DNA from 4 places in the Chelativorans sp. AA-79 genome. Region 2 is predicted to be linked to each of the others. Evidence: predicted binding sites of a transcription regulator. Region 2 holds the regulator's gene; each other region holds the start of a gene.
What was found. The regulator PhoB, encoded in region 2, activates phosphate uptake and scavenging genes when phosphate is short. The targets are predictions, from matches to a motif close to TGTCATNNANCTGTCAT.
Positions count from the first base shown of each region.

Region 1: PVE73_RS00915 (DUF1045 domain-containing protein) is a predicted target of PhoB. The motif match lies at 5,601-5,617, and genes of this name have one in related genera.
Region 3: PVE73_RS02385 (esterase-like activity of phytase family protein) is a predicted target of PhoB. The motif match lies at 5,471-5,487, and genes of this name have one in related genera.
Region 4: PVE73_RS02555 (alkaline phosphatase D family protein) is a predicted target of PhoB. The motif match lies at 868-884, and genes of this name have one in related genera.

Region 1 covers NZ_CP120361.1:186,366-193,583, reverse strand. Annotated here, with positions in the region: gene PVE73_RS00940 (TIGR02281 family clan AA aspartic protease) at 693-1,247, opposite strand; gene upp (uracil phosphoribosyltransferase) at 1,349-1,978, opposite strand; gene PVE73_RS00930 (adenosine deaminase) at 2,082-3,062, opposite strand; gene phnN (phosphonate metabolism protein/1,5-bisphosphokinase (PRPP-forming) PhnN) at 3,083-3,712, opposite strand; gene PVE73_RS00920 (alpha-D-ribose 1-methylphosphonate 5-triphosphate diphosphatase) at 3,712-4,851, opposite strand; gene PVE73_RS00915 (DUF1045 domain-containing protein) at 4,854-5,561, opposite strand; gene phnE (phosphonate ABC transporter, permease protein PhnE) at 5,783-7,218, opposite strand, start outside.
Region 2 covers NZ_CP120361.1:673,221-680,438, reverse strand. Annotated here, with positions in the region: gene PVE73_RS03440 (sugar ABC transporter permease) at 1-470, opposite strand, end outside; gene xylF (D-xylose ABC transporter substrate-binding protein) at 565-1,608, opposite strand; gene PVE73_RS03430 (ROK family protein) at 1,917-3,185, shown strand; gene phoB (phosphate regulon transcriptional regulator PhoB) at 3,164-3,850, opposite strand; gene phoU (phosphate signaling complex protein PhoU) at 3,868-4,566, opposite strand; gene pstB (phosphate ABC transporter ATP-binding protein PstB) at 4,597-5,412, opposite strand; gene pstA (phosphate ABC transporter permease PstA) at 5,425-6,717, opposite strand; gene pstC (phosphate ABC transporter permease subunit PstC) at 6,722-7,218, opposite strand, start outside.
Region 3 covers NZ_CP120361.1:486,553-493,770, reverse strand. Annotated here, with positions in the region: gene PVE73_RS02415 (polyprenyl synthetase family protein) at 1-732, shown strand, start outside; gene PVE73_RS02410 (hypothetical protein) at 739-873, opposite strand; gene PVE73_RS02405 (usg protein) at 910-1,182, opposite strand; gene acs (acetate--CoA ligase) at 1,472-3,436, shown strand; gene PVE73_RS02395 (transcriptional regulator) at 3,542-3,934, opposite strand; gene PVE73_RS02390 (DUF1013 domain-containing protein) at 4,634-5,326, opposite strand; gene PVE73_RS02385 (esterase-like activity of phytase family protein) at 5,546-7,218, shown strand, end outside.
Region 4 covers NZ_CP120361.1:512,860-520,077, reverse strand. Annotated here, with positions in the region: gene PVE73_RS02560 (MBL fold metallo-hydrolase) at 1-834, shown strand, start outside; gene PVE73_RS02555 (alkaline phosphatase D family protein) at 953-2,521, shown strand; gene typA (translational GTPase TypA) at 2,746-4,569, shown strand; gene PVE73_RS02545 (LysE family translocator) at 4,652-5,263, shown strand; gene PVE73_RS02540 (DsbE family thiol:disulfide interchange protein) at 5,341-5,919, opposite strand; gene ccmD (heme exporter protein CcmD) at 5,916-6,077, opposite strand; gene PVE73_RS02530 (heme ABC transporter permease) at 6,074-6,844, opposite strand; gene ccmB (heme exporter protein CcmB) at 6,926-7,218, opposite strand, start outside.

The sequences.
Region 1 (7,218 bases), 490 kb from region 2:
CTTGCAATGCGGCGGCGGAAGAAAAAAGCCATCAACGCTGGCCCTGTCCAGCACGATGCCGCTCGGCGGGGATAAAATCCGCCCCTCCGGAATTTTTCTCGCCCGCCAACCCTCTGTTCCCACTCGCTATTCGCTGTTTCGTCATTCGCTCGTTGCACTCTTTTTCTCCCCACTTCCTCCAGCCGGTTTATTCTTTCCCCATCGCTCTCGCGGGAACCGGATGCGCACCGGGTGTTCGGGAGGGCGGCGGAAACCTCCCTCCCCAGGATCGGAACCCGGGGATCCGAGGGCCCGCGACAGGCCGGCGGTGCCGGGGCGGTGGGTGTGAGACGCCGTTTCCGGAAAAACGGATGCTGGGTGAGAGACGGCATCGCGGAAACCGCGGAGAAGCCGCTAGGGCTCTCCTTCGGCCCGGCAGAGACCACCCCCTTCATCGGGTGCAGCCGGGAAGGAGAAGGGTCCGAGTGATCGGCCGAGGTCGGGACAGACTCCGGCGGGGGTGAGGAGCGGTCCGCGCAGCGGACGAAAAGCCAACGATTTGGCTTTTCGAGCGAACGAACGCCCGGAGCGAAAGCGGAGGGCCAAAGGGAGCGCCTTTTTTAATTTTGTGGCGCGAACGGTGCGCCCCGCTTCCCAAGTTCTTTGACAATGGCCAGACGGTGCAAACCGGGCGTGGCAATGGTGAGGCACGCCTATTGCTCCAGGAGCAGCGAGCCGTCTTCCACCTCGAATCGCGCAAGCCGGTTGAGGAAGCTCATGCCCACGAGCGCGAAGCCGAGCGCCTGATCCTCGAGCACCACAGCCTGTACATCCTCTACATATATCCCGCCGATCTGCAGGCTTTCGAGCGTCGCGGAGGCGGCCCGGGCAGTCCCGTTCGCCGTGCTGACCTCGTAACGGAAATCCGATGGCGCGAGCTTCAGGCCGATATGGCTGGCGGTCGACCGGTTGATCACGACATAGGTCGCGCCGGTATCGACAAGGGTTTCCACGGTACGGCCGTTGAGCCTGAAATCGGCGACATGATGGCCTCGCGCGTCCGCCGCGATCCGCACCTTTCTGCCGAGAAATTGATCCGGCGGCTCGCTGATCGGCGCGGTCGCGTCCTTGGACGAGCGCGCTGCGGCCTGTTCGTCGGCCACCCGCAGGACGCTGCGGAACGCGTCTGCGTTCTGTTGGTAGAGCGGAGGAATGCAAACGGCGGCGGCCGCCGCGATCGCGCCAAGAAAGATCAGCCTGCCCAGCATGGAGTCCGCCCCGTTCCACCGCCGCCATCCTGGCGGTATCATGATGACCGGAGCTTTAACCGCCGCGCGGTTTTACCGAGCGCAGTTAAGGACGGGTGAAGCTATTTCGTGCCGTACATCCGGTCGCCCGCATCCCCCAGGCCTGGCACGATATAACCCTGCTCGTTGAGGCGCTCGTCGATCGAGGCAGTGAAGACCGGCACTTCGGGGTGCGCTGCACGGAAATGCTCTATGCCCTCGGGCGCGGCGAGGAGGCATAGGAAGCGGATATTGGTGGCGCCGCGCGACTTGAGCTTGTCGACCGCCGCAACGGCCGAATTGGCCGTCGCCAGCATCGGATCGACGACGATCACCAGCCGGTTCTCCAGATCGCTCGGCGCCTTGAAGAAATATTCCACCGCTTCCAGCGTCTCATGATCGCGGTAGAGCCCGATATGGGCAACGCGCGCAGCCGGCACGAGGTCAAGCATGCCGTCCAGAAGGCCGTTGCCGGCGCGCAGCACCGAGGCGAAGACAAGCTTCTTGCCCTCGAGCGTCGGGGCCTCCATGGGAGTGAGCGGGGTCTCGATCCTGCGCGTGGTCAGTTCCAGGTCGCGCGTCACCTCGTAGCACAAGAGCAGCGAGATCTCGCGCAGGAGCCGCCGAAAACCAGCCGTCGACGTCTCCTTGTCGCGCATGATGGTGAGCTTGTGCTGGACAAGCGGATGGCCCACGACGGTCACGCCCTGCATGATCTGCTCCACGAAACTTCTCAACAGCCGATAACAATACCGCTTATGTGTAGCGCCGCCACCGTCGCGCAGGTTCCGGCCACAGATTTGTCGCCTCGCGTCTTCAGGCGGCCTTCTCCTCCCGCGCCAGACGGGCAAGGAGGACGGCGCGCGTTTTCTCGTCCATGAAAGCCGCCTCGATGGCCGTGCGCGTGATGGCGGCGAGAGCCGCGTCGCCGAGACCGAAATGCTCCGCCGCCACCGCGTATTCACGGGCGAGGCTGGTGTGGAAATGTGGCGGATCGTCGGAATTGAGCGTTACGCGGCAGCCGGCGGCGCGAAGCTGCGGGAAGGGGTGCCGCGCAAAATCGGGAAAGACCCTCAGCACCACGTTCGAAACGGGGCAGGCCTCCAGTACCACGCCTTCATCCGCGATGCGGCGCACGAGATCGAGGCTCTCGATCGCACGCACGCCATGGCCGATGCGTGAAGGGTGGATATGGTCGAGCGCCGCCGCGACGCTGTCGGCCCCGCCGAATTCACCCGCATGGATGGTAACGCCGAGTCCCGCCTCGCGGGCGGTGGCGAAGGCTCGGACGAAATCCCTCGGGTGCCCGATCCGTTCGTCGCCCGCCACGCCGAAACCCGTCACCAGCGGATGCCCGCAACTTGCGGCGAAGCGTGCGGCCTTCTCGATGGCCTCCGGGCCGAAATGGCGCACGCCGGTAACGATCATGCGGGATTCGATGCCGGTCGCGGCCTTCGCCCGGGCCATGCCCTCGCCGAGCGCTTCCGTGTAGGCCTGCGGCGAAAGTCCCGCCCGCTCCGCATGGTCCGGCGAGGTCAAGAATTCCGAATAGATTGCACCCTGGGCGGCAAGCTCCGTCAGATAGGACTCCGCGAGCAGCGCATAGTCCTCCGGTGAGCGGAAAAGACTCGCCGCCCGGTCATAGGCAAGCAGGAAACTGGTGAAGTCGTGCCAGTAGTATGCGCCGTTGCGGATGAAGGAGGAGATGTCGACCCCGTATTTCCGCGCCTGTGCTTCCACCAGGGCGGGCGAAGCCGCACCCTCGATATGGCAGTGCAGTTCGGCCTTGAGCACCATGTGGTCCATCCCTTTCGGGATCAGACCATATCACAAACGTCGCTCCAGGCAGCCGCCTTGCGCAGCGCTTCCAGGAGGCGCTCTCCCGCCTGTTCGAGGGGGCCGGAATTGTCGATGACGAGGGCGTCGGGCACGGCCAGCTCGCTTGCCGTGCCCCGGGCGAGCCGCGCAAGCACCTCCTCCCGCGTCTCCCGACCGCGGCGGGAAAGACGCTCCGCCAGGACCGCGCGCGGGGCGGTGACGACCAGCGGCAGGACATGGGCATAACGAGCCCTGATTTCCGGGATCACCGCGCGCGAGCCGTTCGCCACCACTACTTTGCCCTGGCGCATTGCATCGTCGAGACTCACCGGCAGGCCGTAGCTCAGGCCGTTGGCGTGCCAGGAAAGGGCGAAACGGCCGGCGGCCTTCTCCTGCTCGAAAGCCGCCTCGTCGAGCGTGTCGTGCTCCTCGCTGCCCGGCTCCATCGGGCGCGTGATGACGCGCCGCGCGAAGACGATGTCCCCTTCGAGCCGCCCAAGCCGTTCGCGGGCATAGCCGATGACGGAATCCTTGCCTCCGCCGGATGGACCGACTACGGCGACGAACACGCCCTGCCGGATGGGAAACGGCGCCTCGTCCTGCGCCCGCTCGATGGTGGCCGAAAACATCACGCGACGCGGCGCCCCTCACGCCAGACGGTACGCACCACCGGGATGCCGTCATCAAGCCGGACGCGCACGAGGTCGGCACGCCGGCCCGGCTCGATCACGCCGCGATCGGTGAGCCCGACGGATTCGGCGGGGTTCCTGGAAACCTTGGCCACGGCCTCCGGCAGGCTGATGCCTTCCACCACCTCGTCGAGGAAAAACGCCGCCTGGACGAGGCTGAAGGGGATATAGTCGGAAGACAGGATGTCCAGATCACCCGCCTCGGCGAGCTCGCGCGCGGACACATTGCCGGAATGCGAGCCGCCACGCACCACGTTCGGCGCGCCCATGAGGACCGCCATGCCCGCATCCTTGGAAGCACGCGCGGCAGCGGCCGTGGTGGGGAATTCGGCCACGCGCACGCCGTCGGCTTCCGCCTCTTTTACATGCTCCGTCGTGGCATCGTCGTGGCTCGCCAGGATGATGTCGTGAACCCGGCACGCTTCGGAAATGGCACGCCGGTTTGGACCGGAATTCGCCTGCGATTCCGCCATGCGCCTCTCACAGAAGCGCCGGAAATCGTCGTCCGAGAGCTTCATCTTGACCTTGTAGTAAGTGGCATAAGCGTCAAGATTGGTGAACTGCCGCTGGCCCGGAGAATGGTCCATCAGGGATGCGAGCTTCACATGCGGGTCATTCTCGAAGAGGGTGAACCCGGACAAGCAGTCGGGTGCGGAAACCTCGCAGCGCAGATGCAGAAAATGATCGGCGCGAAGCCGATCGGCCGCGATGCTCTGCTCGATCGCATCCGCCAGGCGGCGCATGTCCTCGGCTTCCACGTCCGCATCCTCGTCGAGACCGATGCGCAGCGCGTCGAAGACGGTCGTGATGCCGGACGCGGCGATCTGCGCATCATGGGCCAGCACGGATGCCACGGGGTTCCAGCGGACCTTGGGACGCGGCGCATAGTGCCGCTCGAGGTGATCCGTATGGAGTTCGACGAGCCCTGGGATGAGGAAATCGCCCTCCATATCCTCACCCGCATCCATCTGGCCTCGGGACAGTTCGGCAATCCGGCCATCCCGGACGGCGACGCTGCCGCCGATCACCTCGTCGGCCAGAACGATACGGGCGTTCTTGAGAATCAATTCACTGGGCATTTTCAAGCGAACTTTCTTTCCCTCGCGCCACCAATGGCATGCAAGGATTTCACATGGAAGGGAGATCCCGCCTCGGGCTCGGCGAAAAGCGCGAGAGAAGAGATCTCGAGCGGCTCCAGGAGCAGCGGCCCGAAGAACTCGTCGATCGCAGCCTCCATGCGCGCGGCTTCAGCCGCCGGGACACGCCCCGTAAGCGTCATATGGAAGCGGAACTCCTCGAACACGTAAGGATAGCCCCATTTGTGGAGATTTTTAAGCTGCGCGGGCGTGAGGCCGTCCGGATTGCGCCGCTCCATCTCTTTCGCCGTCATCGGAGCACGGAAAGGTTCGAAAAAGGTCACGACATCAGCGGCGAGGCGATCGAGTTGCGGAGAAGGAACGGCCGGAACGAGAGCGAAGAAGCCATCCAGCCGCGCAAGCTCGATGCGCTCGACGGCGAATGGCTCCCGCTCGGCGGCAAAGCGCGAGAGGGCGGCCGTAAGCTCGGCCTCGCTCTTGCCCTCCACGAGCCGGAACGGCGCCTTGAGCGTAGCGTGAAAACCATATCGGCGGGCGGCCGCTGTGTGAAAGGCGATCTCGGCGGCGGAAAAAGGGCCGGCGGCGGACGGTGCCTGGGTTTGACCGCCAAACGCGCTGCGCCCCAGCCACCGCTCGGCTACACGGGCCAGCGGATCGTCCTTCTCGGGTGTAAAATAGATCGCGTATCGCATGGTCGGTCCTCGCAGATCGCGATGGATTAAGTGATTTGCATGACAGATTAACGAAGCCGCCACAGAAAAGCATCTGCCGGGTTCTTCTCGGCTGGGGGCGTGCAGCGCCCGTCAGCCGCCTTCGGAAGCCTGGGAAGGCGCTCACATCCGCAGGCGTTCCGATTGTTCTTGCCGTATTTGTGCAACGCCAAGTGATGCCGTCGCCTTGGTCGAAAGGCCCTCTAAGGGCCGATCAGTCGGCGGCGCAGCATGTTGGATATATTATCGAAGATGAAAACCACAAGAAGGATGAGCAGCACCATATAGGCCACGTTCTCCCAATCGGAATTGGTCCGCATCGCCTCCCAGAGCTTCAGGCCGATCCCGCCTGCGCCGACGGCGCCGATGATGGTGGCGGAGCGTGTGTTCGATTCCCAGAAATAGAGCGCCTGGCTCAGGAAGACGGGCAGGACCTGCGGCATGACTCCGTAACGCTGGACCTCCGCCGGAGCCGCGCCGACGGAGCGGACGCCTTCGCGCTGCTTGTCGTCTATATTCTCCAGCGCTTCGGAATAGAGCTTCCCGAACGTACCGGTGTCCGTGAAGAAGATGGCAGAAATGCCGGCAAGCGGCCCCGGGCCGAAGGCGCGCGTGAAGAACAGGGCCCAGATCAGCATGTCCACCGAGCGCAGGAAATCGAAAAAGCGCTTGAGAAGGAAATTGCCGACGCGGTTCGGATAGATGTTGCGGGCGGCCATGAAGGAAAGCGGGAACGCCACCAAGGTCGCCAGCACCGTGCCGGCAAAGGCCATGACGATGGTCTGGAGAAGCTTCACCCAGACGTCGCCGTGCTGCCATTCGGCGTTGTTCACGAAATCGCTCCAGGCGAGCGCCGCGTTGGATACACCCGGATCGAGCCGCTCGCCGAAGAGGATGAGCGAAGCGACCTCGCCGAGCGGACGGCCGAAAAAGGCCGAGCGCGTGTCGAAGAGGAAGTTTTCCCAGCCAAGGAAGCGGCGGCGGATCTTGACCTCGTCGTCCTCGATCTCGGCACGCCCGGCAAATCCCAAATAGGCGATCACCTTGGCTCCGGGCTCACGCTGCGAGGCCCATCGCGGCAGGGGTTCGCGGGCGATCACGCCCGCGCCCTCCTCGACGTCGAGCGTCAGTGCCTCGCCGCCGCGTTCGATGCGCACGAGACCGGGGCGGACATCCACGCGGGTTCCTGCGCCGAACCGGATGCTGGCCTCCACGACTGCTTCTTCCCGCCGAACCGTCTCCGGCACGCCATCGGCGGGAGAGGACTCCACCGACGGCGTACCGGAGGCCCCCGCGCCCAGGGAGCCGAGAAAGCTGTCTTCACCGCCCTTGGCGTTCGCATTATCCAGCGGGCCGAGGAAACCCGCGCCGCTAGTTGCACCGCCCGAGGCGGTCCCCGCCTGCTCGCGTATCGCGACGATAGCAGTCTCCTTGGTCACCCAATCGGGGTCGGGGTGCTCTCCCAGGGGCGAAAAACGCGGATAGGTGATCTCCAGGTGGTTCTCGCGGAACCCGATGTCCGGCCGGACTTCATACGAAACCCAGTCAGCCATATAGGCGCCGGCAATGCCCCAGTTCCCGCCGGAGAACACCTGCCCGATCGAGAAGAACCACCACGCGAAGACGAGATAGGCGACAA
Region 2 (7,218 bases):
AGCGTCACGATGAAGGCCGGAACGCCCATATAGGCGATGATATAGCCATGCAGTGCGCCAATCAGCGCTCCAAGCAGAATGCCGACCAGAAGGGTGACGATCCAGATGGCCGGATGGCCGAAACCCAGCCAGTCCGGCAGGATCTCCGCCTGTGTCACGCCCATGATCATGCCGACGAAACCGAGCAGCGAGCCGACCGACAGGTCGATGTTGCGCGTCACGATGACAAGCACCATGCCCGTGGACATGATGGCCACCGAAGCCGATTGGACCGACAGGTTCCACAGATTGCGCGGTGTCAGGAACAGTCCGCCGGAAAAGAAGTGAAAGCCGATCCAGATGGCGGCGAGCGCCGCCAGCATGCCCAGCATGCGTGTATCGAGCTCGGTGGCCTTGAGGAAGCGCCGGGGCAGGCTGCCGGGAGAGGCGGAAGCACCTTGCGAAGCTGCACTGGAGGTCACGTCGGCCATCTTGAATCTCCTGGCCGGGCCGGAGACCGCCCGGCCCGGTTGCGAAAACGCCGCGGTCGCTAAACCGCGGCGTCGCCCGTCATCCTATCGCGTTTCAGCCACACACGTCGACCGTGCCGGGCTGCACGCCCTGGCAGACGACATCCTTGGAAACCCAGCCAGCGTCGATCACGACATCCAGATTGTCCCTGGTGATCGGCACCGGCTTCAGGAACACCGCATTCATCTCGACCTTGTTGGGGCCATCGGCCCACGTGGTCGCGCCTTCGATCTCGTCCATGGCCGTGCCTTCGGCGAGCTGGTTGGCGATGTTGGCGGCTTCCTTGCCGAGCTCGCGGGCATCCTTCCAAACGGAGACGGTCTGCGTGCCCAGAGCGATGCGATTGAGCGCCGCATGGTCCCCATCCTGGCCGGAAACCGGCACGGACCCCGCGAGGCCCTGGGCTTCGAGCGCGGCGATCACGCCGCCTGCGGTGCCGTCGTTGGAAGCCACGACCGCGTCCACCTCGTTGTTGTTGGAAGTCAGGATCTGCTCCATGTTGCGCTGCGCATTGGCGGGCAGCCAACCGTCCGTATAAGCTTCACCGACATTCTTGATCTCGCCGGAATCGATCGCCTCCTTCAGCACTTCCATCTGGCCCTCGAACAGAAAGTCCGCGTTCGGGTCGGCAGAGGAGCCCTTGATGAAGGCGTAGTTGCCTTCCGGCTGGACCTCATAGACCGCGCGGGCCTGCATGCGGCCCACTTCCTTGTTGTCGAAGGTCAGGTAAAAGGCGTCCGGATTCTCGATGAGGCGGTCATAACCGACCACCGGAATACCCTCGTTCACGGCGCTCTGCACCGCAGGGCCGATGGCGGAGGCGTCCTGCGCGAGAATGATGAGCGCATCGGCGCCCTGCGCGATCAGCGATTCGACATCGGTGAGCTGCTTGGAGGGTGAGGATTGCGCGTCCGCGGAGATATAGGTGTTCCCATCTGCCTCGATCTGCGCCTTCATGGCGGCCTCGTCCGTCTTCCAGCGCTCCTCCTGGAAATTCGACCAGGAAACGCCGATCGTCTTGCCCTCGGCCAGGGCGGCCGTGGAGAGCGAAAGAGACAGGGTAAGCCCCGCCAGAACAGCGGTGACGGTGTTCTTCATGATTTTCCTCCCAGCGCCTGATGCGCGACTTCGGTTTGGCTTGCGCCGACCTCACGGATTTGACATTCCTGCACCGCTGCGGAAGCGGGCGGCCGGAATCCCGGCCCGAGAACCAGATCGGAACAAATGCTCGCCGGCTTCACACGATCGGAGCCGTACCGTAGCACACCGATCAACCCGAACGCATGACGCCGGAAGGCTCATTTTTTCGAGCCTCGAAAAAAAGAATGACGCAGGTTGTTACGCGTGTCAATATCAACTGAAGTGCAAGATCGACGGCAGCATGCCGCCCGGTCGAGGGAGGAGACGTGACTGCAGGCATCCGCCATGACGAGATGCGCAAGCGCAACCGGGCACTGGTGATCGCCGCGGTCAGGCGGGCCGGACAGCCCTCGCGCACCGAGATCGCCGGGCTGACGGGCCTCAGCCACTCCACCATTTCGGCCATCGCCTCCGACCTGATCGAGGCGGGCGCGATGCGCGAGACAGGACAGGGCGACCCGCCGCCCCTGCGGCGCGGCCGACCGCAGGTCGCCATCAGCCTCAATCCCGATGCCGCATCGGTGGTTTGCCTCTATCTCTCCTTCAACAGCCTGTCGGCGATCCTGGTCGACTATCGCGGCGAGGTGATCGACCGAAGGACACATCGGCTTTCCACGCTCGATATGAGCCGGGACGAGTTGCTGAACGCGACCATATCCGCCGTGCGCGACATCGCCCAGGGCCGATCCGATCTGCTGCGAATCGCCTGCGCGGTGCAGGGCATCACCGATTCCGCCGGACGCGAGCTCCTGTGGTCGCCGATCACGCCGCTCAGCGATCTGCCGATCGGCCCCAAACTCGAAGAAGCGTTCAACGTGCCGGTGACGGTGCAGAACGACTGCAACATGATTGCCGTGGCGCTGCGGTGGCTCAATCCCGAGCGCTACGGCGACAACTTCATCACCATTCTCCTTTCCCACGGCATCGGCATGGGCCTGATGCTGGACGGGAAGATGTTCAGCGGCACACGCTCCTCGGCGGGCGAATTCGGCCACATGGTGCATGAACCTGGGGGTGCACTATGCCGTTGCGGGCGCCGGGGCTGCATCGAAGCCTATGCCGGCAACTACGCCATCTGGCGCCGCGCCTCCGGGAAGAGCAGGGACGAGAAGCCGGTGGCCGATATCGAGGCGGGGGAAATGCAGAGGCTTGCGGGGCAAGCGCGGCAAGAAGAGGGACAGGCGCGGGACGCCTTCCGCGAGGCGGGGCGGGCGATCGGCTTCGGCCTCGGCAATCTCTTTGCCCTAATCGACCCGGCACCGGTGGCGATGGTGGGCCAGGGTACGGCGGCCTTCGACATTCTCGAGCCTGAGATCCGCCGTGCGCTGGCCGAGACCGCAGGGGGCCAGCACGCCGAAGCCGTTGCCTTCGAAACATTGCCCAATGCGGTGCCGCTTATCCTGCACGGCGCGGCGATGAGCGCACTGACGGGCCTCGACCGCGACATGTTCGCGCCGGGCCTTCGCACATCAGCGGCGGGCTGGGGGAAAGAGCAGCCCGAACGGGCCTCTCCTCAGTTTTCGCGAATGGCGTAGCCCGCGCCGCGGATGGTGCGGATGACATCGGGCATCCGCCCCTGGTTCACCGCCTTGCGCAGCCGCCCGACATGAACGTCCACCGTCCGCTCGTCGATGTAGATCGTCTCGCCCCAGACATTGTCGAGGAGCTGGCTGCGGGAGAAGACGCGGCCGGGATGCTGCATCATGAACTCGAGCAGGCGGAATTCCGTCGGCCCGAGGCGGATCTCGCTCTTGCGCCGATAGACGCGATGGGATTCACGGTCGAGCACGATATCGCCGACCTTCAGCACCGTGGAAAGCACTTCGGGCTTGGCGCGCCGGAGAAGCGCACGCACCCGCGCGATGAATTCGGGCGTCGAGAAGGGCTTCACCAGATAGTCGTCCGCGCCGGTGGAAAGCCCGCGGACACGGTCGCTCTCCTCCCCGCGCGCGGTCAGCATGATGATCGGGAGCCGCTCCGTCTCCGGACGCATCCTGAGCCGGCGGCACAGCTCGATCCCCGAGACGGCAGGCACCATCCAGTCGAGCACGAGCAGGTCCGGGACGTTCTCCTGCAGCCGCACTTCCGCCTCGTCGCCGCGCGTGATCACCTCGACCTGGTAGCCTTCCGCCTCGAGATTGTAGCGCAGCAGCACACAGAGCGGTTCGTCATCCTCGACCACCATGACTTTCGGTGCGATCATTCAACAGCCTCCAGCTACCCGGCCGTCACCTGCGTTTCGTCCTGCTTCGGCCGTTGCACGGGGAGTTGCAGGCCTGTGAGCACATAATAGGCGTTCTCCGCGATGTTGGTCACATGGTCGCCGATGCGCTCGAGGTTCTTTGCGCAGAACAGGAGATGCGTGCAGGCGGTGATGTTGCGCGGATCCTCCATCATATAGGTGAGGAGCTGCCGGAACACCGACGTGTACTGGATATCGATCTTCTCGTCCTCGTCGCGCAGCTTGGTCAGCGCTTCGGGCTGGCGCGTGACATAGCGGTCCACCACCAGGTTCACTTGTTCCAGCACCATGTTGGACATGGTCTCGATCGGCTGCGTCAGGCCGCGGGGAGCGCCGCCGCCCACCGCACCGACGCGCTTGGCGATGTTCTTGGCGAGATCGCCGATCCGCTCGAGGTCGGCCGCCATGCGGATCGCACCGACAACCGCCCGCAGGTCCTGCGCCATGGGCTGGCGCTTGGCGATGAGCGTGATCGCGCGCTCATCGAGTTCGCGCTGCTTTGCGTCCATGACGACGTCGTCGGAGATCACGCGCTGCGCGAGCGCATTGTCTGAATAGAGCAGCGACCTGGTTGCAGCCTGCGTCATGGCCGCCGAAAGGTCGCCCATCTCACGGATGAGGCGGTCGAGGTGCTCCAGATCCTCGTCGAAAGAGGCGACGGTATGCTGGCCCATGAGTCCGTTCCTTTTGCAAACTGCGCCGGATCAGCCGAACCGGCCTGTGATGTAATCCTGGGTCCGCTTGTCTTCCGGGTTGGTGAACATCTTGTCGGTCGGCCCCTCTTCGACCAGGTTCCCGAGATGGAACATCGCCGTGCGCTGGGAGACGCGGGCGGCCTGCTGCATGGAGTGGGTCACGATGACGATCGTATAGTTCTCGCGCAGTTCGTCGATCAGCTCCTCGACCTTGGCGGTCGCGATCGGATCAAGCGCCGAGCAAGGCTCGTCCATCAGGATGACTTCGGGCGAGACGGCGATGGCGCGGGCAATGCAGAGGCGCTGCTGCTGGCCGCCGGAGAGGCCCGTTCCAGGCTCTTGCAGCCGGTCTTTCACCTCGCTCCAGAGGCCCGCTTTCTGCAGGCTGGTCTCCACAACGCCGTCGAGATCGCTCTTGGCACTGGCCAGGCCATGAATACGAGGGCCGTAGGCGACGTTCTCGTAAATCGACTTTGGAAACGGATTGGGCTTCTGGAACACCATGCCGACGCGGGCGCGCAATTCCACCACGTCGATGCGCGGATCGTAGATGTTCTCGCCATCGAGGGTGATGTCGCCCGTTACGCGGGCGCTCTCGATCGTGTCGTTCATGCGGTTCAGACAACGCAGGAACGTCGACTTGCCACAGCCCGAGGGACCGATCAACGCCGTCACCTGGTTTTCACGGATGTCGAGACCAACCTCGAAGAGCGCCTGCTTCTCACCATAGAAGACACTGACTTTGGAGCCACGCATCTTCACGGTTTCAGCCCGGGGCGCTTCGTCGAGCGCATTTTCGACGGCTGTATCTGTCAGCATATTCATATCCTCACTCCGTTACCAGCGACGTTCGAACCGTTGCCGGAGATAGATGGCCACCGCGTTCATGAATATCAGGAAGCCCAAGAGCACGAGAATTGCGGCCGAGGTGCGTGAGACGAAGCCGCGCTCGGGGCTGTCTGCCCAGATGAAGATCTGCGTCGGCAGGGCGGTGGCTGGATCCATGATACCACCCGGCGGCGTGGTCAGGAAGGCGTTCATCCCGATAAGCAGCAGGGGGGCTGTCTCGCCCAGTGCCTGCGCCAGACCGATGATCGTGCCCGTCAGGATGCCAGGCAGCGCCAGCGGCAGGACGTGGTGCAGGATGACCTCGTGGCGCGACGCGCCGATGCCGAGAGCGGCTTCACGGATGGAAGGAGGAATCGACTTCATCGCCGCGCGCGTGACGATGATCATGGTTGGCAGGGTCATCAGCGAGAGCACCAGACCGCCGACCAGCGGCGCGGACCGCGGCAGACCGAAGACCTGGATGAAGACGGCAAGTCCCAGCAGGCCGAAGACGATCGACGGCACGGCAGCCAGATTGTTGATGTTCACTTCGATGAGGTCCGTCCAGCGGTTCTTGGGCGCGAACTCCTCCAGATAGATCGCCGCCGCGATGCCCACCGGGAAAGAGATCAGGAACGTCACCAGAAGGGCATAAAAGGAACCAACGATAGCACCCGCAAGACCGGCCAGTTCTGGGAAGCGGCTGTCGGCGTTGACGAACAGGCCCCAGTTGAACGGCGCGGACACCAGACCGCGCTCCTCCAGCGATTGAAAAAGCGCAATCTGCGCATCCGAAACCCTGCGGCGATCCTCTGGAAGGTCTCGGTCGATCACGCCCTTGTAAAGCTGGTCATAGGGATCCGAGGCGGGAACGTTCAAAGTGAACGAGCTGCCGACGACCTGCGGATTCCCGGCCACGTAGTTTCGCACGATATTGACCGTGCCATTGGAGAGAATGCCTGCTGCCGTCCGTAGTTCACGCGGATTGTCGATCCCGGGGAACAACCGCTGCACGGCATCGGAGACCACGGCGCGGAAATTGCCCGAGGCGGGATCGTCCGCCGGCACGTTCGCCGGATCGGCTGTGAACTCGACGGCGATCTTCGTCTGGAGGAAGGCACTATGGCCGGTGGCGACCAGTGATGCGATCAGCACGCCGAGGAGACCGATTGCGGTCAAAATCGATATCAGGCCATAGAGCCGCAGGCGGCGATCCGCGGCATAGCGGCGCTTGCGCACCGCTGCCGCTTCCGGCGACGACCAATTGAAAGGCTTGGGGGCGGAAGTTGTCGTATCGGCCATGGATCTACTCATACTTCTCGCGATAGCGGCGCACGATGCGCAGCGCCAGGACATTGAGGCAAAGCGTCACGACAAACAGGACCAGGCCGAGCGCAAAGGCCGAGAGGGTCTTTGGATTGTCGAAAGCTGTATCGCCGATCAGCAGCGTGACGATCTGCACCGTCACCGTGGTGACGCCCTCGAGCGGATTGGCTGTAAGCGTCGCGGTAAGGCCCGCGGCCATCACCACGATCATCGTCTCTCCGATGGCGCGGCTTGCAGCCAGCAGGACACCGCCGACAATGCCCGGAAGGGCAGCGGGGAGCAGCACCCGCGTGATCGTCTCGGCGCGCGTGGCACCCATGGCGAAGGAACCGTCGCGCATCGACTGCGGCACTGCCCTCAACGCATCGTCGGACAGAGAGGAGATGAAGGGGATGATCATGATCCCCATGACCCCGCCCGCAGCCAGCGCGCTGTTTGGCGATATGGCGATACCCATCAGGCCGCCGGCCTGCCGGA
Region 3 (7,218 bases), 190 kb from region 2:
GTGCTCGAAAGTGCCGCGCTCTTCGATGCGCAAGGCATGGCGGCCTTCCGCGTGGCCGCAGCGCTCGAATGCGTGCACTGCTATTCCCTCATCCACGACGACCTGCCGGCCATGGACGACGACGACCTGCGCCGCGGCCAACCCACGGTCCACCGCGCCTTCGACGAGGCGACGGCCATCCTGGCGGGCGACAGCCTGCTGACCTATGCCTTCGATATCATCGCCGACGCGGAGACGGAGCTTGCGCCGGCCACGCGGGCCGAACTCGTCCTCAAGCTGGCGCGGGCGGCAGGCCCGGGCGGCATGGCGGGCGGACAGGCCCTCGATCTCATGGCCGAGAAGCTGCCGCCAGACGAAACCGGCATCGTGCGGCTCCAGGCCATGAAGACCGGCGCGCTCATCCGCTTCGCCTGCGAGGCGGGCGCCGTCATCGGCAATGCGGGCCCTGCCGAGCGGGAGCGGCTCTCCTCCTTCGGCGCCGCCATCGGGCTTGCCTTCCAGCTGGCGGACGACCTCCTGGATCTTACCGCCAGCGCCGAGGACATGGGCAAGGCGACCGGCAAGGACGCCGCGGCCGGCAAGGCCACGCTTGCCGCTTTCCACGGCGAGGCATGGACACGCAGGCAGCTCGCCGGGCTGGTGGATCAGGCCGAAGAACTGCTCGAGCCCTTCGGCGAGAAGGCCACCGTGCTGCGCCTTGCCGCCCGTTTCGTCGCGGAGCGGGACCGCTGAAGCCACTCAACCGCCCTTCACATTGGCCACGAGGAAATCCAGGAAGGCCCGCACGCGGGCGGGCAGATACCGCCCCTGGCCCACATAGACGCGGCAAGAGGGTTTCGCCTGGCTCGACCCGCCGGCGGTCTGACCTATCATCTGCGGTGAGTCGGCACCGCGAACGCGGTCGCCGGGTCACTGCAGCACGAGTTCACCGGTTATCTTGCGCCACTCGCTGGGCGAGATGAGCTGTCGGTGCGTGTAGCTCACCGAATGCAGCGGTCCCTCGAGCGAGTCGCGCCAGAATTCGATGAACCGGTACAGCTCGGGAAATTTTGGAGCGATGTCGTAGTGCTGCCAGATGAAGCTTTGCAGCACATGCGGGTGATCGGGAAGATGGTACAGAAACTGCGCGGTGGTAAGACCGTAGCCTTCCAGCATCAATTCGGTTTCGCGGGTGTCCTGCATGGATGTCCTTCCAATGCCGTTGCTGTTCCATTGTGTCTCGGGCGGGCTTGACCCGTCCAGAGAAAAAATGCTTCTGGCAGCGCAAAGTTCCTGGAAATACAGCATGTTAGCAGCGCTCAATCTTGAGTGCTGACAAGAACGCGTCCGCTTCTGCGACAGATGCCGAGTGTCCATCATTGGTCTGATATTGCCGTCGCGGCCAGAATGGTAATAATGCGCGCCGATGCGTGGGGCGGCGTCCCTTGACGGGGCGAAGCTCCGGTAAAATGCCCAGATCCGGAGGAAACAGATGTCCGAAGTGCATGTTCACCGCGTGAAGGCGGCGTGGAAGAAGCGCGCGCTGATCGACGGCGAGACCTACAGGAAATGGTACAAGGACAGCATCAAGGATCCGGACAAGTTCTGGGGCAAGCACGGCAAGCGCATCGACTGGTTCAAGCCCTACACCAAGGTCAAGAACGCCTCCTTCAAGGGCAAGGTTTCGATCAAGTGGTTCGAGGACGGCGTCACCAATGTCGCGCACAACTGCATCGACAGGCACCTGAAGAAGCGTGGCGACCAGGTCGCCATCATCTGGGAAGGCGACAATCCCTACGACGACAAGAAGATCACCTATCGCGAGCTCTATGAGCATGTGTGCCGCCTCGCCAATGTGCTGAAGGCGCGCGGCGTCAAGAAGGGCGACCGGGTGACGATCTATATGCCCATGATTCCGGAAGCCGCCTATGCCATGCTCGCCTGCGCGCGCATCGGCGCCGTGCATTCGGTGGTCTTCGGCGGCTTCTCGCCCGATTCACTCGCCGGCCGCATCGAGGACGGCAAGTCGGATTTCGTCATCACCGCCGACCAGGGCCTGCGCGGCGGCAAGACGATCCCGCTCAAGGAGAACACCGATAAGGCCATCGCCATCGCCGAGAAGGCGGGCGCAAAGGTGCGCCACGTGCTCGTCGTGCGCCGCACGGGCGGCAAGATCGACTGGGTGGAGGGCCGCGACCTCTGGTATCATCAGGAGACCCGTGACGCGAAGGCGGAATGCAAGCCGGAGTCCATGAAGGCGGAGGATCCACTGTTCATCCTCTATACCTCCGGTTCCACCGGCAAGCCGAAGGGTGTGCTGCACACGACCGGCGGCTATCTCGTCTATGCCTCCATGACGCACCAGTACGTCTTCGATTACCAGGACGGCGACATCTACTGGTGCACGGCGGATGTAGGCTGGGTAACCGGCCACAGCTACATCGTCTACGGCCCGCTCGCCAACGGCGCGACCACGCTGATGTTCGAGGGCGTGCCGAACTATCCCGATGCCTCCCGCCTCTGGGAGGTCGTGGACAAGCACCAGGTCAACATCTTCTACACCGCGCCGACCGCCATCCGTGCACTCATGGGTGCGGGCGATCGGTATGTGACGAAGACCTCGCGCAAGTCGCTGCGCGTGCTCGGCTCCGTGGGCGAGCCGATCAACCCGGAAGCCTGGGAGTGGTACTATAACGTGGTCGGCGAGAAGCGCAGCCCCGTGGTCGACACCTGGTGGCAGACGGAGACCGGCGGCATCATGATCACACCGCTGCCCGGCGCCATCGACCTGAAGGCGGGCTCGGCGACGCTGCCCTTCTTCGGCGTCCGGCCGCAGCTCGTCGACGGCGACGGCAAGGAGATCGAGGGCGCAGGCTCCGGCAATCTGTGCATTACCGAGTCCTGGCCGGGGCAGATGCGCACGGTCTACGGCGATCACGAGCGCTTCGTGCAGACCTATTTCTCCACCTACAAAGGCAAGTATTTCACCGGCGACGGCTGCCGCCGCGACGAGGACGGTTATTACTGGATCACCGGCCGCGTCGACGACGTGCTCAACGTCTCCGGCCACCGGCTCGGAACGGCCGAGGTGGAATCCGCCCTCGTCGCCCATCCCAAGGTCTCGGAAGCCGCAGTGGTCGGCTATCCGCATGACATCAAGGGCCAGGGCATCTACTGCTATGTGACGCTGATGGCCGGCGAGAAAGGCTCCGACGGGCTCAAGAAAGAACTCGTCGAGCACGTGCGCCAGGAGATCGGCCCGATCGCCACGCCGGACAAGATCCAGTTCTCCCCCGGCCTGCCCAAGACGCGCTCCGGCAAGATCATGCGCCGCATCCTGCGCAAGATCGCCGAGGATGATTACGGCGCGCTCGGCGACACTTCGACGCTGGCCGATCCGGCGGTCGTGGAGGACCTGGTGGAGAACCGGCAGAACAAGAAGACGGTCCAGGCTTGATGAGCTTTCCTTCTTCAGCTCCTTAGGCGGGCCGTCACGTCAGCCAGCCTGACGTCGGCCCGGGTTTGACCGGCATAGCGCAGCGCGCACTGCAGCAACGTTACGTCATCGGCCGCCGCCGGACGAACGAAGGTGTTCGGCCAGCTTCAGGGGTGCCTTTTGCAGCATCAGCCGCAGGTCGCGATTGAACTGCCGCGGGCTCCTATAGCCAAGAAAGCGGCCGATCTCCCTGCCGTCCTCTACAAGGATAAAAACGGGCGTATAGGGCGGCCTCTCCACATGTTTCAGATCGTCGGGCCAGCGGCGCATGAGATCGACCCGCCGTAGGGGAACCCTCTTTCCGATCTCGCTGGTTGCATATGCCGGCGCCATCTGCCTGTCGAAGCGTATGCAATAGACGCAGCCTTTGATCTCGACGAAAACGAGTTCGGCAGAGAAAACTGTGGGCGCATAGAGAGTGCTGAGCGCTATCGATAGAGCGGCAAGAACTCTGGTCATGTCAGCATCCGATTGGTTGAAGCAGGGGCTTGCGGGACGGCCGGAAATCTGCGGCAGACAGATGCTGCGGGCGACGCGAGCCGTCCGGCCAAGGCTGCTGGATCAGATGTGGAGCGCAGGCTGTGTCATTCCGGAACACCGTCATGAACGCTCGTAGCGAAATAGGTCGGTTTCTGGTCTGTCGTGCCGTCATGCCCGATATGGTGCAAGCAGCGTACCGCGATCCCATTCAGGCGAAGCCTGGTCGGCCCAGGCGGCGGGCAGCAGACGGACGCGATCACCTAGGTGCGCCGGGCATCCCCGGCCGCCCGTGGCGTGCCCGCGAAGCCGGCAGTATCCAATGGGCGACGACATCATTCTCCCTGAACTGAAGCTTTACCCCTTGCGCGATCGCCCTTCGCCATCCACATTGGGGGCAACTGCAACAAACGAAAGGAGGTGATCCAATGTCGAGTGATTTCAATTCCAGCGTGGCCTCGGCGGATTGCCTTACCCGGGAGCAGCCTCTCGGCTAAAGCGCATGACGCGCGGCGCGGCTTTTTGCTGAGCCGCTGGCCGCGTCAGGAATGGAAGACACGGGGGCTGTCCGCAAGGACAGCCCTTTTCCTTTGGATGGGGAGATTCTTTCAGCCTGTGGACGCGCTGGCCGCACTCTACGGCATCGGCCGGTGCATCGTCGGATGGTGCGGCTAAGAGGTCTTATTCCTCGTCTTCGTCGCTCTTGGAGCGCAGCGAAGAGAGCTTCGCGAACACCGCATCCGCGTCGAGCTCCTTCTCCTCCGGCTCCTCCTGGCGGGTCTCCTCGAAGGGCATCTTCTCCGTCTGCGAGGCAGGCAGGAGCGTGTCGCCGGCCGGCGGCTGCTGCGGCACGTTGCGGGAGGCGCGCTGCACCTCGATGTCGAGGTCGATCTGCGAGCACAGCCCCAGCGTCACCGGGTCCATTGGCACGAGATTGGCCGAGTTCCAGTGCGTCCGGTTGCGGATCTGCTCGATGGTCGACTTGGTGGTGCCGACGAGGCGCGAAATCTGCGCGTCCTTCAGTTCCGGATGGTTGCGCACCAGCCAGAGAATGGCGTTCGGCCGGTCCTGGCGCTTGGAAAGCGGCGTGTAGCGCGGTCCCCGGCGCTTCGTCTCCGGCACGCGCACCTTCGGCTCCGAAAGCTTGAGGCGGTAATCCGGGTCGGCCTCGCCGCGCGCGATCTCCTCGCGCGTGAGCTGGCCGGTGATCACCGGATCCATCCCCTTGATGCCCTGCGCCGCATCGCCGTCGGCGATCGCGCTCACCTCCAGCGGGTGGAGCTTGCAGAACTCGGCGATCTGGTCGAAGGAAAGCGCCGTGTTGTCCACCAGCCAGACGGCGGTTGCCTTCGGCATGAGAAGCGTGTTGGCCATCGTAAAAATATCCTGTCTTCGCCCGCGTCCCCAGCGCAGGCGGTGGTCATTGCCACCGATGTATGGGATGGGCGTTATATAGTTGCATTCGTCCATCGAGGCAAGAAAACTATTGTCCGAATTCCTCCGGGGACGTCACGGGACTGTCATCGTCCCGTCATGCGGCTGCAATCCTCGTCTTCCAAGAAGCGGTGTTTCCAACCGAGAGGGAGATGGGGAATGGGACGTCCTTCACTGCTCTTTGCGCTTGCCGCAACGCTTTCGCTTTCCACAGCGATCCCTGCTTTCGCACAGCAGGCCTTCAACCGAATCGCGACGTTCCCCGTCGCCGAGAACCTGCCGGACGACATCGACCCGGCAACCCCGACCTCTTCGGAGATCATCACGGCGAGCGAGGACGGCAACACACTCGTCTATTCCGACAGCCCGCTGGGCGCGATCGGCTTCGTCGACATCACCGATCCGAAGACTCCCAAGGCGGCCGGCATCCTCAAGGTGGAGGGCGAGCCTACCTCGGTGACGGTCGTGGGCGGCAAGGCCTTCGCGGCGGTCAACACGTCCGGGAGCTACACCGATCCCTCTGGCAAGCTGCTCGTGATGGACATTGCCGGCAAGCAGGCGGAGGAGGCATGCACGCTGGCAGGGCAGCCCGATTCCGTGGCCGTCAGCAAGGACAAGCGCTTCCTCGCGATCGCCATCGAGAACGAGCGCGACGAGGACGTGAACGACGGCGCGATCCCGCAGATGCCCGCAGGCACACTCCAGATCGTGCCGCTTGCCGATGGCGTAGCGGACTGCGACGGCATCAAAACCGTGGACCTCACCGGGCTTGCCGCAGTGGCGCCCGAGGATCCCGAGCCTGAGCTCGTGGATTTCAACGACGCGGGCGAGATCGCCGTCACGCTTCAGGAGAGTAACCACATCGCCATCGTTTCGGCCGAAACCGGCGAAATCGTCAGCCATTTCTCGGCCGGCAGCACGAGCCTCGACAATATCGACACACTGGATGACGGCGCGCTGCGCTTCGACCAGTCTGCAAGCGATCTCCTGCGCGAGCCGGACGCCGTGAAATGGCTCGACGACGACCGCCTGGTAGTCGCAAACGAAGGTGATTACGAGGGCGGTTCGCGGAGCTTCAGCATCTTCTCCAAGGCGGGCGAGGTGCTTTACGACTCCGGCGCGGATCTCGACCACCGGGCGGCGCTCGCCGGCCACTATCCCGACAAGCGGTCGGATGCCAAGGGTGTGGAGCCCGAGGGCATCGAGGTCGCCGCCTATGGCGATCAGCGGTATATCTTCGTGGCAGAGGAGCGCTCCTCCCTCGTGGCCGTCTATCGCGATACCGGCGCGGAGCCGGAATTCGTGCAGGTCCTGCCCTCCGGCATCGGTCCGGAAGGCGTGCTGGCCATCCCCCAGCGCAACCTTCTGGTGACGGCGAACGAGACCGACCTGGTGGAAGACGGCGGCGCGCGCTCGCACGTCATGGTCTATGAACTCGGCGAAGGCGCTCCGGCCTATCCGATGATCGCCTCGGTCATGCAGGATGGGCGCCCGATCGGCTGGGGGGCACTCTCCGCGCTCGCAGCCGACCCGGCGCAGGCAGGCCATCTCTTCGCCGCCTCCGACTCGGTCTATGGAGCTCAGCCGGCGATCTTCGCCGTTGATGCGACAAAGACCCCCGCCGAGGTCACCCGCAAGATCGTCGTCAAGCGCGGCGACGCGCCGGCACAGAAGCTCGATATCGAAGGCCTCGCCTCCGATGGCGAGGGCGGCTTCTGGCTCGCCTCCGAAGGGCGCACCGACCGACTCATCCCGCACGCGGTCTATCACGTCGACGCCGAAGGTGTGATTCAAGAGGAGATCGGCCTGCCGCCAGAACTGCTGGCGCATGA
Region 4 (7,218 bases), 160 kb from region 2:
GTGGCCGCGGACCCGGCCACGAAGAAATGCGCCATCATCGATCCCGTTCTGGACTATGACGAGAAATCCGGCGCCACCGCTACGGAAAGTGCTGACGCCATCCTCGACTTCGTGGCGAACCGGGGGTTGGCCGTCGAGTGGATTCTCGACACCCACCCTCATGCCGATCACTTCTCCGCAGCTGCCTACCTGAAGGAGAAGACGGGCGCGCCCACGGCGATCGGCAACCACGTCGTGGGCGTGCAGGAACTCTGGAGGGATATCTACAACCTGCCGGATTTTCCGGTCGACGGCTCGCAATGGGACAGGCTTTTTGCCGAGGGCGAACGCTTCTCGGTCGGCCAAATCCCCGCCCGCGTCCTCTTCTCGCCAGGGCACACGCTGGCCTCGATAACCTATATCATCGGGGACGCCGCCTTCGTGCATGACACGCTGTTCATGCCTGACAGCGGCACGGCACGCGCAGATTTTCCGGGCGGCAGCGCCGCAAGACTCTGGCGCTCCATCCAGGAGATCCTCTCCCTGCCGGGCGAGACGCGGGTCTTCACCGGCCACGACTACCAGCCGGGCGGGCGCGAGCCGCGCTGGGAAAGCACCGTCGCGGAGCAGAAGGCCGCGAACATCCACATTTCGAAATGCCGCACGGAGGCCGAATTCGTGACGCTGCGGGAGGCGCGCGACAAGACGCTGCCAATGCCCAGGCTCATCCTCCATGCACTACAGGTGAACATGAATGGCGGCCGCCTGCCGGAGCCGGAGGCGAACGGCCGGCGCTACCTGAAGATCCCGCTCGACGCACTCCAGGGAGCGGCATGGGAGAGCGGCAAGGCCTGACGCCCGGCGCCCCGGCGCGCCCGGTCATCCAGGTGTCAGGAAACAGTCATGTTCCCGACAACCGCCTGCAACACGGGCGGAAGAAAGTGCCCTCGCTATTCCAACGAGGGAGACTGCCATGAAACCTTTTGCAGTGCGTACCCGCCGCCAGTTCCTGGCAGGCGGCAGCGCCACCATTCTTGCCGCCGCGGCGGGCGGCCTTGCCATGCCTGCCATCTCGCGCGCATCGTCGCGCCCGCAATTCACCCACGGTATCCAGTCGGGCGACGTGGACCAGGTGTCGGGTATGGTCTGGGCCCGCGCGGACCGGCCCGCCCGTGTGCAGTTCGAGATTTCGACCACCGAGAGCTTCGCCAACCCGATGCGGCTTCCACCGCTCGACGCGCTGCCGGAGAGCGATTTCGCCGTGAAGCGGCTCCTGACCGACCTCACGCCCGATCAGGAGATCTTCTACCGCCTCACCGCCGTGGACCTCGACGATGTCGCGGCCGCCTCGGAGCCGATCGTCGGCCGCTTCCGCACCGCTCCGGCTGCGCGCAGAAACATCCGCTTCGCCTGGTCGGGCGACACCGCCGGCCAGGGCTGGGGCATCGACGAGAAGGGCATGCTCACCTATGCCACGATGGCGAAGCACCAGCCGGATTTCTTCCTCCATTCCGGCGACACGATCTATGCCGACGGCGCAATGGAGGACGAGGTGGAGCTGAAGGACGGCTCCAAATGGATCAACAAGGTGCTGATCGACGAGAAGCGCAAGGTGGCCGAAACGTTGGACGAATTCCGCGGCCAGTGGAAATACAACATGATGGACGAGCACGTGCGGGCACTCAACGCGATCTGCCCCACCTTCTTCCAGTGGGACGACCACGAGGTGGTCAACAACTGGTCGAGTTCCAAGGATCTTTCGGCCGATGATCGCTACAAGGTCAAATCCATCGCCCTGCTCCAGGCGCGCGCCGCACGCGCTTTCCACGAGATGGCGCCGATCCGCTACACCCCGGCCGAGCCCGGCCGTGTCTACCGCAAGATCGCATACGGACCGCTGCTCGACGTCTTCTTCCTCGACCTGCGCTCCTATCGCGGGCCCAATGGCGCGAATCTCGAAGAGACGCTGACGCCCGAAGCCCGCATCATGGGCGAGGAGCAGGTCCGGTGGCTGAAGCGCGAACTCGCCAATTCCAGGGCGACCTGGAAGGTGATCGCCTGCGACATGCCGATCGGCCTCGTCGTGCCGGACGGCGACAGCATCGAGGCCATCGCCAATGGCGACGGTGGCGCCGCCAAAGGCCGCGAGATCGAAATCGCCGACATCCTGCGCTTCGTCAAGAACGCCGGTATCGAGAACACCGTCTGGTTTACCGCCGACGTGCATTACACTGCGGCGCATTACTACAACCCGGACAAGGCAGTCTTCCAGGATTTCAACCCGTTCTGGGAATTCGTCTCCGGCCCGCTGCATGCCGGAACCTTCGGCCCCAACGCACTCGACGGCACCTTCGGCCCCGAGCTGAAGTTCGTGAAGGCGCCGACCGAGGAGCAGGGCGCGAACCTGCCGCCGTCGGCAGGCCTGCAGTTCTTCGGCCTGGTCGACATCGACGGCCGGACGGAGCAGATGACCGTGCGGCTCATGGATCGCGACGACAACGAGCTCTTCAAGGTGATGCTCGATCCGGTGCGGTCAGCCTGAAATCCCGAATGGCGGCCGGGAGGGTAAGATTCCCGGCCGCGGATTTCCCCGAATGTCGAAGTGGAGACTACCGGCCAGCCCGCCGGATCCCTATATGGGCATCGAAGCCGGCGGCGGGCATTCACGCCTCCTCCCTTTCGCATCTGCGAAAAAACCTGTATGAGCGCGACCGAAGAAATGCGGGCGCGCGCAAAAGTCGCGTCCGGCGACCCTGAAGAGAGACAATGAAACTCCGCAATATTGCGATCATCGCCCATGTCGACCATGGGAAGACGACCCTCGTCGACGCCCTGCTCAAGCAGTCCGGCTCCGTGCGCGAAAACCAGCGCGTGGACGAACGCGCCATGGACTCCAACGACCTGGAGAAGGAGCGCGGCATCACCATTCTCGCCAAGGCCACCTCGGTGGTCTGGAAGGATGTGCGCATCAACATCGTCGACACGCCCGGTCACGCCGATTTCGGCGGCGAGGTGGAGCGTATCCTCAACATGGTGGACGGCGCCGTGCTTCTGGTCGACGCCGCCGAAGGCCCCATGCCGCAGACGAAATTCGTCGTCGGCAAGGCGCTGAAGGTGGGGCTCAAGCCCATCGTCGTCGTCAACAAGATCGACCGGCCGGATGCCCGCGCCGAGGAGGTGATCAATGAGGTCTTCGATCTCTTCGCAGCCCTCGATGCCACCGACGAGCAGCTCGATTTCCCGATCCTCTACGGTTCGGGCCGCGACGGCTGGATGAATCTTGATCCCGCCGGCCCGAAGGACGAGGGGCTTGCCCCCCTCTTCGACCTCGTGCTGCAACATGTGCCGGAGCCCCAGGTGGAGGACGGCGCCTTCCGCATGATCGGCACGATCCTGGAGGCCAACCCGTTCCTCGGCCGCATCATCACCGGGCGCATCGCCTCCGGCAGCATCAAGCCGAACCAGGCGGTGAAGGTGCTCGCGCGCGACGGCAGTCTCATCGAGCAGGGCCGCATTTCCAAGATCCTCGCCTTCCGCGGACTGGAGCGCACGGCGGTGGAGGAGGCGCAGGCGGGCGACATCGTCGCCATTGCCGGCCTGTCGAAGGGAACGGTGGCGGATACTTTCTGCGACCCTGCAGTCTCCCAGCCGATGGAGGCGCAGCCGATCGACCCGCCGACGGTGACCATGAGCTTCATCGTCAACGATTCTCCGCTTGCCGGCACCGAAGGCGACAAGGTGACGAGCCGCGTCATCCGCGATCGCCTCCTGAAGGAGGCGGAGGGCAACGTGGCCCTGAAGATCGAGGAATCGGCCGACAAGGACTCCTTCTTCGTCTCCGGACGTGGCGAGTTGCAGCTCTCCGTGCTCATCGAGACCATGCGCCGCGAAGGCTTCGAGCTTGCGGTCTCGCGTCCGCGCGTGGTGATGAAGAAGGACGAGAACGGCGGGCTTCTGGAACCCGTCGAGGAAGTCGTCATCGACGTGGACGAGGAGCACGCGGGAATCGTGGTGCAGAAATTGTCGGAGCGGAAGGCCGAGATGGTCGAGCTCCGCCCCTCGGGCGGCGACCGCCAGCGCCTCGTCTTCCATGCGCCGACGCGCGGCCTCATCGGCTATCAGTCGGAACTGCTGACGGACACGCGCGGCACGGCCGTGATGAACCGGCTCTTCCACGAATACCAGCCCTACAAGGGCGAAATCGGTGGCCGGGTGAACGGCGTGCTGATCGCCAACGAGCCGGGCGAGGCCGTGGCTTACGCGTTGTGGAACCTCGAAGACCGTGGTCCGATGGTCATCGATCCGGGCGTGAAGGTCTACCAGGGCATGATCATCGGAATCCATTCCCGCGACAACGACCTGGAAGTGAACGTGCTCAAGGGCAAGAAGCTCACCAATATCCGCGCTGCCGGCAAGGATGAGGCGGTGAAGCTGACCCCGCCCGTCCGCATGACGCTGGAGCGTGCGCTCTCCTGGATCCAGGACGACGAACTGGTGGAGGTGACGCCGAAGTCGATCCGTCTGCGCAAGCTCTATCTCGACCCGCACGAGCGCAAGCGCTTCGAGAAGCAGAAGCTCGCCGTCGCTTAAAAGAGACGGGCTTTCCAGCGAGCCCGCTTCCCGTTCTTTCCGAAAAGGCTATGATGCCGCCATTGAACAGGCTGGCGGCATCATGGACCTCTCCTCGCTGATCATCTTTGCCGGTGCGCTTTTCGTGGCGGCCGGGTCTCCGGGCCCGAGCATCGCGGCCCTCGTGGCGCGCGTGATCTCGCGCGGCTTCCGCGACGTGTTCCCGTTCCTGCTCGCCATGTGGATCGGCGAGGCAGTCTGGCTTTCCTGCGCGATCTTCGGCCTGGCCTTCATCGCCGAGACCTTCCACCTCGCTTTCCTCGCCATCAAATATGCGGGCGTCTGCTATCTGCTCTGGCTCGCCTGGAAGATGTGGACTGCGCCCGTCGCCATGGATGACGGAGCCATCCCGCAGGCGGGGAGCCGCTGGAGGCTCTTTCTCACCGGCATGGCCGTCACGCTCGGCAATCCGAAGATCATGATGTTCTATCTGGCCTTGCTTCCCACCATCATCGATCTCTCGGCGGTGAGCCTCGTGGGCTGGGCCGAACTGACTCTCACCATGCTCATCGTGCTGATCGCCGTGGACCTCGGCTGGGCCGTTGCAGCCGCCCAAGCGCGACGGCTCCTGCGAAGCGCGCGCGCCATGCGCATCGCGAACCGCACCAGCGCTTCCATGATGGCTGGCGCCGCGGCGGCGATCGCCAGCCGTTGAGCCACTTGCAGCCGGGTAGAATCCCGGCGTTTTCGCAAAAGCGGCAGATACGAAGAAATCGAGCGGATGCGACCGCATCACGAGGTGCCCGGCAGCACTTTCTCGAGCTCGGGGATCAGTTCGTCGGCGATGCTTTCGGGCGTGAACGGGCCGACATGCTTATAGCGGATCCTGCCGTCGGGGCCGACCAGGAAAGTCTCCGGCACGCCGTAGACGCCCCAGTCGATGGCCGCGCGACCGCTCTGATCCACGCCGATGGCATCGAACGGGTTGCCGAGCTCGCCGAGGAAGCGCCGGGCATTCTCCGGCTTGTCCTTATAGTTGAGGCCGACAAGCCGCAGGCGGTCGTCCTGTGCCAGCTCCATCAGCAGCGGATGCTCCTGCCGGCAGGGCACACACCACGATCCCCAGACATTGACCAGCGTCACATGGCCTTGGAAACCGGCGGGCGAAAGCCCCGGCAAGTCCATGCCTTCAAGCGGCGGCAGCTCTGTCTGCGGCGCGGACTGCCCGATAAGCGCGGAGGGGACAACCGACGTGTCCCTGCCGGAAAAGAGCTGCATGAGGAACACGGCCGAAAGCGCAAGGAAGGCGAAGAGCGGCAAAAGCAGGATCAGCCTGCGGCGTCTCGGTGCGTATTCGTCCGCCGGGCTCATCGCGAACCTCCGGCTGAGCGCCGGCGAACGCCGCGCGATTCGAGCTCCTTGAGCGCGCGCTGCTGGGCCGACTGGTCGAGCAGGATCCACGCCACGAGCCCGGCGATCGCAAGCATGGAGATGATATAGGCCGCGGCCACATAGGCGAGATGGCTCATCGCATGGCCTCCGCGGGCTTCGCGTCGGCTGCGCGGGCGGAAAGCCGGCGCATGGCGATCACCCGGCGACGCCAGATTTCCGTCCGCATGGCCATCAGATGCAGCGCGAGAAACAGGAGCGTGAAGCCGAGCGCGCAGACAAGCAGCGGCCAGAGCAGGCTCGGATGAATGGTCGGGCCGTCCAGCCGGAAGACCGAGGCCGGCTGGTGAAGCGTGTTCCACCAATCGACCGAGAACTTGATGATCGGTATATTGACGAAGCCGACCAGCGTGAGGATGGCGGCCGCCCTCGCCGAGCGGCCGGGGTCGTCGAGCGCACGCGTGAGCGCGATGATGCCGAGATACATGAGGAAGAGCACGAAAACCGAGGTGAGCCTCGCATCCCACACCCACCACGTGCCCCACATGGGCTTGCCCCAGATCGAGCCGGTGGCGAGCGCCAGCGCCGTGAAGACGGCACCGATGGGGGCTGCAGCCTTCAGCGACACGTCGGCGAGCGGATGCCGCCAGACCAGCGTGCCGAGCGCGGAGCCCGCCATCAGGCTGTAGCAGAACATGGAAAGCCACGCGAAAGGCACGTGGATATACATGATCCGGACAGCGATGCCCTGCTGATAGTCCTCCGGCGCGGCAAATGCCATGGCGAGGCCCGCCGCCAGCACCAGCATTGCCGCGCCCCACAGCCACGGCAACACGGTGCCCGACAGCGCCAGGAAGCGCGTCGGGTTGGCAATATCCATCCAGCGGCGGACCGCGTTCTCGCTCATGAGGTCCTAGATAGAGCCCAGCCCGCCGGAGCGCAATTGACGAACGTCAAAGCCGCATGAGGCCTTTTGTCCGGCTCCGGCTCAGTCTGCTGCGCCACGCAGGGCGAGGGCGGCCGCGGCGGGCCCGATGACGGCGAAGAAGAGGGTGAGCGCCGCCATGATGAGGAAAGGCGGCAGGAACGGGTCGGGCTCGGCCACTGCGCCCCTGCTCGCCGCCACGCCGAAGATGAGGACGGGGATCGTCAGCGGCAGGATGATGACCGAGACGAGCAGCCCGCCGCGCGGCAGCGCCACCGTGAGCGCAGCGCCCACCGCACCGATGAAAGTGATGGCCGGTGTGCCGACGAGAAGAGTCAGGGTCGCAGCGGCGAGCC